2 regions of the Luteibacter sp. 9133 genome follow, and region 2 is predicted to be linked to the other one. Evidence: predicted binding sites of a transcription regulator. Region 2 holds the regulator's gene; the other holds the start of a gene.
What was found. Region 2 encodes FliA, which starts transcription of late flagellar genes. Its sites were predicted from a motif close to TAAAGTTTNNCNNNCNNNGGCCGATAA; they were not measured.
Positions count from the first base shown of each region.

Region 1: a site for FliA is predicted at 2,538-2,564, ahead of FA87_RS10745 (GGDEF domain-containing protein). Genes of this name have one in related genera too.

Region 1 is NZ_JUHO01000001.1:2,493,744-2,499,088, forward strand. Features, by position in the region: gene FA87_RS10725 (S9 family peptidase) at 1-404, opposite strand, end outside; gene FA87_RS10730 (GNAT family N-acetyltransferase) at 598-888, opposite strand; gene FA87_RS10735 (OsmC family protein) at 987-1,412, shown strand; gene FA87_RS10740 (CorA family divalent cation transporter) at 1,472-2,449, shown strand; gene FA87_RS10745 (GGDEF domain-containing protein) at 2,704-3,777, shown strand; gene FA87_RS10750 (alpha-ketoglutarate-dependent dioxygenase AlkB) at 3,793-4,374, opposite strand; gene sodC (superoxide dismutase family protein) at 4,418-4,945, opposite strand; gene FA87_RS10760 (16S rRNA pseudouridine(516) synthase) at 5,060-5,345, opposite strand, start outside.
Region 2 is NZ_JUHO01000001.1:3,177,932-3,183,276, reverse strand. Features, by position in the region: gene flhA (flagellar biosynthesis protein FlhA) at 1-1,018, shown strand, start outside; gene flhF (flagellar biosynthesis protein FlhF) at 1,052-2,419, shown strand; gene FA87_RS13800 (P-loop NTPase) at 2,490-3,365, shown strand; gene FA87_RS13795 (RNA polymerase sigma factor FliA) at 3,362-4,093, shown strand; gene cheY (chemotaxis response regulator CheY) at 4,147-4,548, shown strand; gene FA87_RS13785 (protein phosphatase CheZ) at 4,559-5,200, shown strand; gene FA87_RS13780 (chemotaxis protein CheA) at 5,208-5,345, shown strand, end outside.

The DNA.
Region 1 (5,345 bases), 680 kb from region 2:
ACGGGCGCGGCGCGGGTACCGGTGTCGACGGTGTAGATGTCGTTCTGCTTGCCCTCCTCCACGCCCGGGGCGCTGCCCGCGCAATCGGACAGGAAGGCGAGGTGGCGGGAGTCGGCGGCCCAGGCGACCGAGGTCTCGCTGCACCCCTTGCTCGCGGTGATGCGGTGGGCATGCTGGCCCTGCGCGTCGGCGATCTCGATCACCGGCTTGCCATCGGTCTTCACCGCCCAGGCCAGCTGCCTGCCATCGGGCGAAAGCGCGACTGACTCGATCGTGCGGACCTTGGCCAGCGACGAGAGGATGGCCGCGATACGCGGGTCATCGGCGGATTTCGTCGGGGTGTCGGCGAGGCTGGCCTGGGTGAAGGCGAGCGCGACGGCCGCGGCGATCCACTTCGTACGCATGGGGTGACCTGGTGTGTGATTGAGGTGTGAAAACTATCACGACACTCATTACTCTCGCGAGCACCCCTTCGCTGGTGGCCGTCTGGGAGATGTGACCGAAGCCCGCCTCCGGCGGGAGACAGGCTCTGGTGGGAGCCCGGCTCCGGGAGACAGGCTTCGCCGGGGCCCAACCCTGTCGGCGAGCTGGACTCCGTCAGGCCAGCAAGTGGGAAAACTCCGGATTGCGCTTGAACCAGGTCGCCGCATAGGAGCAAGCGGGCTGGACCTTCCAGCCCCTGGCTTCTGCGGCCTGCACGGCGGATTTCGTCAGGATGGAGGCAATGCCCCGCCCGCCCACGGGCGATGGCACACCGGTGTGCGTGATCGTCATCACGTTGCCGGCGAGGCGGTACTCCACCTCGCAGGTGTGACCGTCCACCACGGTCGTGAACACCTGGTTTTCGGTGTCATGCGTAATTTCCAGCGGTTTCGCGTTGTCGCTCATCGATCATCTCCATCAGAAGGACAGCCGCACCTTCGCATTCTCTGGATGGGCGGGCCGTTAAGGTCAGCCGATCATCCCCCCACCGAAGGAGAATCTCCATGCAGAAGTCAGGCTCAGCGGTCTGGAAAGGCGGCATCAAGGATGGCCAGGGCACGATCTCCACGCAGACCGGCGTACTGAAGGAAGCCCCCTACGGCTTCAAGTCGCGCTTCGAAGACGGCCCGGGCACCAATCCCGAGGAACTGATCGGCGCCGCGCACGCTGGCTGCTTCTCGATGGCGCTGTCGCTCATGCTGGGCAACGCCGGCCTCACCCCCGACAGGATCGAGACGAAGGCCGACGTCACCCTCGACAAGGACGGCGAAGGTTTCTCCATCACCAAGGTGCATCTCACCGTGAAGGCGAAGATCCCCGGTACGGACCAGGCCGGCTTTGAAGCCATCGCCAGGCAGGCGAAGGAAGGCTGCCCGGTATCCAAGGTGCTGAATGCCGCGATCAGCATGGACGCCACCCTGGAAGCGTAAACTGCTCCGGCCGCCGGCCCCGGCCGGCGGCTTCCCTGGCCGACAGGATCGAACCCAGCGTGCTGATCATTCACGAACACGGCCAAAGCCAGCCTATCCGCTGGACAGCGGACATGGGCAGGCCGAAAGCTCCCATCTGGGTCGACCTCTTCGATCCCAGCGAAGACGAGAAAAAATGTGCCGCCGAGATCTCCGGCCTGCGCATTCCGGAACGGGCGGACGTCGACAACCTCGCCCTGTCCAGCCGTATCCGCACGGACGACGACGCGATGTACCTGTCGATCCCGTATTTCGCGGATGTCGATCCCGACGCCCCCAACGGTACCGGCCATCGCCCTTCCCCCGTCGGCATCGTAGTCACCGGGCATGTCCTGATGACGCTTCGCTTCCAGACCTCGCCCGCCTTCGACCTGGCGGCGCGGAGCTGCGATGAGCAGCACTGGGATTCCAGCGCCGACGTGCTGGCGACGCTGATCGAGGCGATCGTCAATCTCGCGGCCAGGCGCATGGAGGACGTCTCCGCCGATCTGAAACAGCTGTCCGACCGCGTCTTCACCACCGAGCGTCTGGGCACGCCCGCCCTGCGCGACTGCATGCTCGAGGTCGGCCGGCTCGAGGGCGAGCAGGCACGCAACCGCTCTTCCATGCTGGGCGTGCAGCGTATCGTCTCGTTCGTCAGGGCCAAGCAACCCGAGTGGATGTCCGATCAGGTCGAGGTCCGCCTGCGCGTGGTCGATCACGACCTCCGCACCCTGGACGAGTTCGACGATCAGCTGACCAACAAGCTGCAGTTCCTGCTGGATGCGAGCCTGGGCTTCATCAGCACGGACCAGAACCACGTGATGAAGGTGCTGACGGTGACCTCCGTGGCGACCATTCCTCCGGTGATCCTGGCCGGCGTCTGGGGCATGAACTTCAAGCACATGCCCGAGCTGGACTGGACCTTCGGCTACCCGATGGCGATCGGCGCCATCCTGCTGAGCATCCTGTTGCCCGTGCTGTTCTTCAAATGGCGGGGCTGGCTCGAAGGCGACTGAGCGGCGTCTATAGCGCAGTCCTTCACGATCGTGAAGGCCTGTAAACCTGACGTACGTCGCATTTTTTTACATTGGGCCGTGTTTTCCCTAAAGTTCGCGGCTGCACTGCCGTTAGCACCCTTGAGGGTCGCCCGGTGGAAGCCGGTCGAAACGACACGGGGCTGCCATCCGGCGCGCCCGACTCGGGGGAGGAAGTGTTCGGTGCCAGTCAGTAGTCACTATCGCGTTCGCCACGCCTCGTCGTGGGGTCGTCCATGAAGACGCCGTGGCATGCCATGACGGGCGGCCTTCCCGAGACGCGACTGCTGGCGTCGGTGGCCGAGTTCACCCACCACCGCGATATCGACGCCCTGGACCACAGCCTGGTCCTTTCGCTGGCCGAGCTTATGCCGGTCAACAGCGTCACCTTGTGCAAGCGTGGCGAGAGTCTGCAACAGCCCATCGAGTCGATGGTGGTCTGCGGCCGCAAGAGCGAGGGCGGATTCGTCGTCAACGCGCTGGAACCACCGCGCGAGGGCGACCCGGTCGACACCATCGTCTGCGCGATGGAAACCCTCGAAGCGATCAGCGACGTCACCGACAACGGTGACTGCCGCCTCGTCATTCCCATTCAACGCGACGGGTCCGCGATCGGCGCCCTGATGCTCGAGGCCGACGATTCGCTCGACGCCGTCCGTGTGATGGTCGAAGGCTTCGCGCGCATCTACGGCAACTACATCGCCCTGCTGAACGAGAGCGAGCGCGACAAGCTGACCGGCCTGTACAACCGCCGCAGCTTCGAACAGCGCCTGCGCCGCCTGCTCAAGCTCAGCCGCCAGCGTGCGCGTGCCGCCGTGGGCGGCGAGGACGAACGCCGTGGCGGCGTGCGCGACGACGACAGCAAGATCTACCTCGCCATCCTCGACATCGACCACTTCAAGCGGATCAACGACACCTACGGTCACGTCTACGGCGACGAAGTCATCCTGATGCTGGCCCAGCAGATGCGCGCCAGCTTCCGCCAGAGCGACGTGCTCTTCCGCTTCGGCGGCGAAGAGTTCGTCATGCTGATCGCCGCGGAAAACGAATACGTGGCGCAACACGCGCTGGACCGCTTCCGGCAGTTCATCGCCGATCACACGTTTCCGCAGGTCGGCCACGTCACTGTCAGCATCGGCTATGCGCGGATCACCGAGAACGACTATCCCGAAATCGTGCTCGATCGCGCGGACAAGGCGCTGTACTTCGCCAAGGAGAACGGTCGCAACAGCGTCTACGGCTACGAAAGCCTGACCCAGCGTGGCGAGCTCGCCGCGCCGGTCGCCCTCGGCAGTATCGACCTCTTCTGACCACGTGATGGCCCGTTAAGCGGGCTTCGTCGGATAACGCCGCCCCGCGGACCCGCCGCGTGGGCGCACCCGGAAGGCCAGGCTGATCCTCGGCCCGACCTCGCCGCGCGACTTCGGTATGCCGTGGTCGTAATGGAACTGCGTGGCATGGCTCATCGTCAGCAGACTGCCCGCCTCCAGATCCAGGTCGAAGCTGCGCTTCGCCCCTTCGCGCTCACGCAGCGTCATCCGCCGCGTCGCACCCAACGACAGCAGCGCGATCGGCTCGCCTTCCGCGATCTCGTCGATATGGTCGTTATGCGGCGCCACGCTGTCACGGCCATCGCGATAAAGATTGAGGCCCACGGAGGTGAACCGCACGCCGGTCGCGGCGATCGCTTCGCGCGCCGCCTCGGTCAGCGGCGACGGCAGAGCCGGATCGTCCAGCGCGTAATGCTGGACCAGCCGCGGTACGTCCACTTCGCGCCCGTACATCTCACGCCGCTGCGCCTGCCACGGAATCGTAGCCATCAGGGTGTCAAACCATCGCGCCGCCATCGGGGGCGCGATAAGGCCCGGCTCGTACGCGAACCGCCCGTGCTCATCGTCGACGATCACGAGCGGTCCGGCAGCGAACAGCGAGCCCTGACTCACGTCGCCCTTACTTGATGACGCCGCACGCGATGCGCGCACCACCGCCGCCCAGCGGTTCCGGCTGGTCGGCGTAGTTGTCGCCACCGGCGTGGATCATCAGCGCATGGCCTTTCAGCGTCGCCAGCGTCTTGAGGTGCGGCGCGGTTACCGGCGTGGTGTCGGTACCATCGGCGGCAATCTCGATGCGCGGCAGGTCGCCCTCATGGCCCATGGCATCCGGACCTTCGTGCTTGCCGGTCTTGGCCGGGTCGAAGTGGCCACCGGCAGCGAGCGCGGCGCCCTTCTTGCCGTCTTTCTCGCCCGGGTCGCAGCTGGCCTTCTCGTGCAGATGGAAGCCATGCGTACCCGGCGGCAGGCCCTTGAGGTCCGGCGTGAACACGAGACCGCCGGCGCTCTCGGTGACGGTCACCTTGCCGACGGACGCGCCCGCGCCATCGGCGGTCACGGCGGTGAGCGGCACCACCACGCTCTTCTCGGCAGCCTGTGCGGCGGCGCAGACGAACAGGCCTGCGGCCACGATTGCGATCTTTCTCATCATGCACTCCTGTGGAATCGAGGGAACTCCGGGATACTGCACCCGGCGTAGACGGCACGTCCATAACCCACAGGCGACAGGCTTCCCGCTGCGGACGCCGCGAAGCAGCTGTCCCTACCTGCCAAACATCCGTGCCTTATCCGCCTCATCCAGCGCACGCCACTCACCGGAAGGCAGCCCGTCCAGCGACAACCCACCCAGCGTCGTACGCTCGAGCGTCACCACGTGATTGCCCACCGCCGCGAACATCCGCCGCACCTGGTGATAACGGCCTTCCGTCAGCGTCAGACGCACATGACGCGGCCCCAGCACCTCCAGCGTCGCCGGAAGCAGCGGTTCGGTTTCGCCGTCCAGCATCAACGTGCCGGCGGCGAACGTATCGCCCTCGTCGCCACGCAGA
Region 2 (5,345 bases):
GGCGCAGGTCGACACCATCGGCCTGGAAGTCGGCTATCGCCTGATTCCGCTGGTGGACAAGGCGCAGGGCGGCGAGCTCATGGCGCGGATCAAATCCGTGCGTCGCAAGCTGTCGCAGGAGCTCGGCTTTCTCGTCCCGTCCGTCCACATTCGCGACAACCTCGATCTCGCACCGCACGGCTATCGCATTTCGCTGATGGGCGTGCCGATGGGCGAGGCCGAAATCCATACCGAGCGCATGCTCGCGATCGATCCGGGCCGCGTGCACGGGACGATCAATGGCATCGCCACGCGCGATCCCGCCTTCGGCCTCGATGCCGTGTGGATCGAGCCGGGCATGCGCGAGCACGCGCAGACGCTGGGCTACACCGTGGTCGACCCGGCCACCGTCATCGCCACGCACCTGTCGCACATTCTGCAGAACCACGCCCACGAACTCATCGGCCACCAGGACGTACAGCAGCTGCTCGACCGTCTGGCCCAGCAGACGCCGAAGCTGGTCGAAGATCTCGTGCCCAAGCGGCTGTCGCTGGGCGCGGTGGTCAAGGTGCTGCAGAACCTGCTCGCCGAGCGCGTGCCCATCCGCAACTTCCGCGGCATCGTCGAGTCGCTGGCGGAGCACGCGGGTCAGAGTCAGGATCCCGGCGTGCTCGCCGCCGCCGTACGCGTCACGCTCGGTCGTCAGATCGTGCAGGAGATCGCCGGCCTGGGTTCGGAAGTGCCCGTCATTACTTTGGCGCCGGAACTCGAGCAGATCCTGCTGCAGTCGCTGCAGGGTGGCGGTCCGACCGGCGCGGCCGTGGAGCCGGGTCTGGCCGATCGTCTTCAGCAGAACGTCGCCGAGGCCGCACGACGTCAGGAAGCGGCCGGCGAACCGGCGGTATTGCTGGTCTCTCCCGCGCTTCGTCCATGGCTTTCGCGCTTCACGCGTCATGTGGCCCAAAACCTGCATGTACTCGCTTACAACGAAGTTCCGGATAACCGACGCGTCAAGCTGGTGACGGCGCTCGGCAGGTAAGTGGGGAATGAACATGGACACAGGATCGAACGCATGAAAATCAAACGCTTCGTAGCCCCCGACATGCGCCAGGCCATGCGCCAGGTGCGCGACGAGCAGGGCCCGGATGCCGTGATCCTGTCGACCCGTCGGCTGGACGACGGTATCGAGATCATCGCGGCGCTGGATTACGACGAAGCGCTGGTGCGTGAAGCCGGCTTCGGTGTCGATCTTCCGCCGCGCGAGCGCGAGGAAGCGCCGATCCGCGCGCGCCGCGACAACGACTTCGCCGCCCGCATCGATCAGGCCAAGGCCGCGACCGCCGCCGCTGTCGAACGTGTGACGCGCGGTGCTCCGGCGCCCGCCGCTCCGCAGGTCGCGAATCCGAATGCGCCACAGCGTCAGTCGAGCGCCGCGCTCGCCGCCAGCGTCGCCGATGTGGTGCGCGCCGCGACGGTCGCCCCGAACCACAACGCGAACAGCGACGCCGCCGTCAATGGCGTGCGTGCCGAGATCAACAGCCTGCGTGAGATGCTGGAAGTGCAGTTGTCCACGCTCGCCTGGAATCAGATGGACCGCGACCAGCCGCTGCGCGCCCGCGTGCTCCGCGAGATGACCCGCCTGGGCATCGACGGCGACGTGGCTCGCGCGCTCTGCGCCGAGCTGCCGCCGGGCATGACCGCCGAGCAGGCCCGCTACCTGCCGCTGGGCATCCTCTCGCGCAACATCCGTACCAGCGGCCGCAACGCCGATACCGCCGGTAGCGCCGTCACCGCTCTGGTCGGCACGACGGGCGTTGGCAAGACCACCACCATCGCCAAGCTCGCGGCGCGTGCGGTGCTCCGCCACGGCGCCTCGAACGTCGCGCTGATCAGTGCCGACCAGTACCGCATCGGTGCGGGCGCCCAGCTGGAACATTACGGCCGCCTGCTCGGCGTGCGCGTCTACAACGCCCACGATGCACAGAGCCTCCGCAACGTGCTGCTCCAGCTGCGTGGCAAGCACACCGTGCTGATCGACACCGCCGGCCTGGCCGGTAACGACCCCAAGCTCCAGCAGCAGTTCGACACCCTGCGCGCGATGACCGAGGTGCGTGTCTGCCTCGTGCTTGCCGCGAACGCGCAGGCGCAGGCCATCGACAACGCGATCCGTGCCTACGCGCCGCTGGCGCCGCAGACCGCGATTCTGACCAAGCTCGACGAGGCCCCGCTGATCGGCGGTGCCCTGTCGGCCGTCATCCGCCACGGACTGCCGCTGGACTACACCACGGATGGCCAGCGCGTGCCGGAAGACATCGCCTCCGCGGATGCGCGCAAACTCGTCTGCCTGGCCGCTCAACTCGTCAAGCAGCGCACCGACGAACCGGACGACGCGATTCTCGCCGACCGTTTCGGCTTCTCCACCGCGCCAGCCATCGCCTGACACCGGGAACTGAAGTAACGTGACCACGGCATCCGCATCCGCACACCCCTTCACGGCAGTGAATTCCTTCATGAACACACACGTCGATTCCACCCAGGCTGCTGGGCTCAACTGGCTCGCCGACCGTCGTCCCACGCGCAGCATCGCGGTGGCGGGCGGCAAGGGCGGCGTGGGCAAGACCACGGTGGCGGTCAACCTCGGCATGGCGCTCGCGATGGGTGGCCGTGACGTGGTCCTGCTGGACGCGGATCTGGCCATGGCGAACATCGACGTGCTGCTGGGCCTGCAGCCCACGCGCCATCTGGGCCACATGCTCGAAGGCGAGTGCCGCATCGAGGACCTGATCCTCCACGCCAACCACGGCCTGAAGGTGATCCCGGCGACCTCGGGCGCGCGCCGCATGGCGCAGCTGCCGAATATCGAGCACGCCGCCGTGATCCGCGCCTTCGACGAATACCCGGTCGCCCCCGAATATCTGATCGTCGACACCGCCGCCGGCATCTCCGACAGCGTGTCGATGTTCGCGGCAGCCTCCGACGAAGTGGTGGTCGTGGTCTGCGACGAGCCGGCCTCGCTGACCGACGCCTACGCGCTGATCAAGGTGATGAGCCGCGAGTTCGACGTGAACCGCTTCCGCATCGTCGCCAACATGGTCCGCCATGCGCAGGAAGGCCGTCAGCTGTTCGAGAAGCTGGCCCGCGTGACCAACCGCTTCCTGGACGTGTCCCTGGATTTCATGGGCATGGTTCCGCACGACGAGTACCTGCGTCAGGCCATCCGCCGTCAGGCGGCCGTGGTCGACGCCTGGCCGAGCAGCCGCTCGGCGGTGGGATTCAAGAATCTGGCCCGGTCGGTCGATACATGGGGTGAACCCGAACCCCGGGTGCAGGGTCGCATCGGCTTTTTCGCCGAACGGAACCACATGGGGGGAGGGCTGCCGCTGTGAGTGTCGCTAGCGAATACCTTGAAATCACTAGAGTTCCAGCGGATCAACTGGTTAAAACGCATGCACCCCTGGTGCGCCGGATCGCCTATCACCTGATGGGCCGCCTGCCGCCAAGCGTGGACGCGAATGACCTCATGCAGGCCGGAATGATCGGACTGCTCGAGGCCGCAAGAAATTACTCGCCGACTCGCGCGGCCAGCTTCGAGACCTATGCGGGCATCCGCATTCGTGGCGCCATGCTGGACGAACTGCGCAAGACGGACTGGACCCCGCGCTCCGTCCACCGGAAGTTGCGCGAGGTGGCTGAAGTAACGAGGCAGATCGAGAACGAAACGGGTGGCGACGCCGAAGACGCGGAAGTGATGAAGCGGCTGGGCATCGACGCCATGGAGTACAACCAGATTCTGGCCGACGCGGCGAGCGCGCGGTTGCTGAGCCTCACGGCGCCGGAAGGCGACGAAGGCGCGGCGATCGACGTCGCGGACCCCGACGCCTCGGGCCCGGAAGGCAACTTCGAGAAGAACGGCCTGCGCGACGCGCTGGCGCAATCGATCGACGGCCTGCCGGAACGCGAGAAGCTGGTGATGTCGCTGTACTACGATGAAGAGCTCAACCTGAAAGAAATCGGTGTGGTACTGGGTGTGAGCGAGTCGCGCGTGTGCCAGATCCATGGTCAGGCCCTGATTCGCCTGCGTGCACGCATGACGGGTTGGAAAGACAAGCAGTGACGGCATCGCGGTGCCGTCGCCGGTAAAGAAAAAGCACGTGGCGGAGAGCAGTTTTGGACAAGAACATGAAGATCCTCGTGGTGGACGACTTTTCCACCATGCGGCGCATCGTCAGGAATCTCCTGGTCGAGTTGGGTTTCACCAACACGCTCATCCAGGAAGCCGAAGACGGTAACGCGGCGCTCGCGTTGCTGCGCTCGCAGCCGATCGACCTCGTCGTCACCGACTGGAACATGCCCAACATGACGGGCATCGACCTGCTTCGCGCTATCCGCGCCGATGCCGGTCTGAAGTCCTTGCCGGTGCTGATGGTGACCGCGGAAAACAACCGCGATCAGATCATCGCCGCCGCGCAGAGCGGTGTTAACGGCTACGTCGTCAAGCCTTTCACGGCGGTCACGCTGAAGGAAAAGCTCGACAAGATCTTCGAACGACTCGCCGCGGCTGCGGGCTAAGGGAATAACGATGAATACGATGCTCTCCCCCGGCCAAGAGGTCGTCCCCGAACTGCGCGAGCTGCTCGAGGCCGACGACGGCGCCGCCTTCGAAAAGGCACTCGACAACCTGATCCGCAGCCGCGAGCAGCACCTGTTCCTGGCGCTGGGCCACCTTGCGCGCGACCTGCACGAATCCGTGCGCCGCCTCGCTTCCGACATTTCGACCGACGGCGTGCCGGGCAACATGAGCGATGCGCGCAAGCATCTGCGTGACGTGCTGGAAATGAGCTCGACCGCCGCGCACCGCACGCTGGACTTCAGCGAAAAGCTGCGTCCGCAGGCCCAGGCGCTGGCGAAGCAGGCCGACGAAGTGCTCGTGCTCGATCACGCCGATCCGGCGTTCGGCGCCAATGCCACGGCGCTTGCCGTGCGCGTGGGCGATTTCGCGCAGAGCTGCGACATCGGCCTGGGCGAAATGGTCGAAGCCCAGTCGTGGCAGGATCTTTCCGGTCAGCGCGTGGCGCAGGTCGAAGCGTTCATGGCCAAGGTCGAGTCGTCGCTGGTCGAGCTGGTCCGTCTGACCGGCTCGCTCGCGGGCGGCAATGCGCCGGCCGCGGACAAGGTCAGCCAGGACGAGGTGGATCGCCTCCTCAGCGAATTCGGATTCTGAGCCCGCTATGAGCGTGGAGCTGGACAACGAGCTGCTCAACGTCTTCCTGATCGAAGCGCGCGAACTGCTCGAGAGCCTGGGCGAGCAGCTCGTGGATCTCGAAGCGTCGCCGAACGACACGGAGCTGCTGAACGCGGTCTTCCGT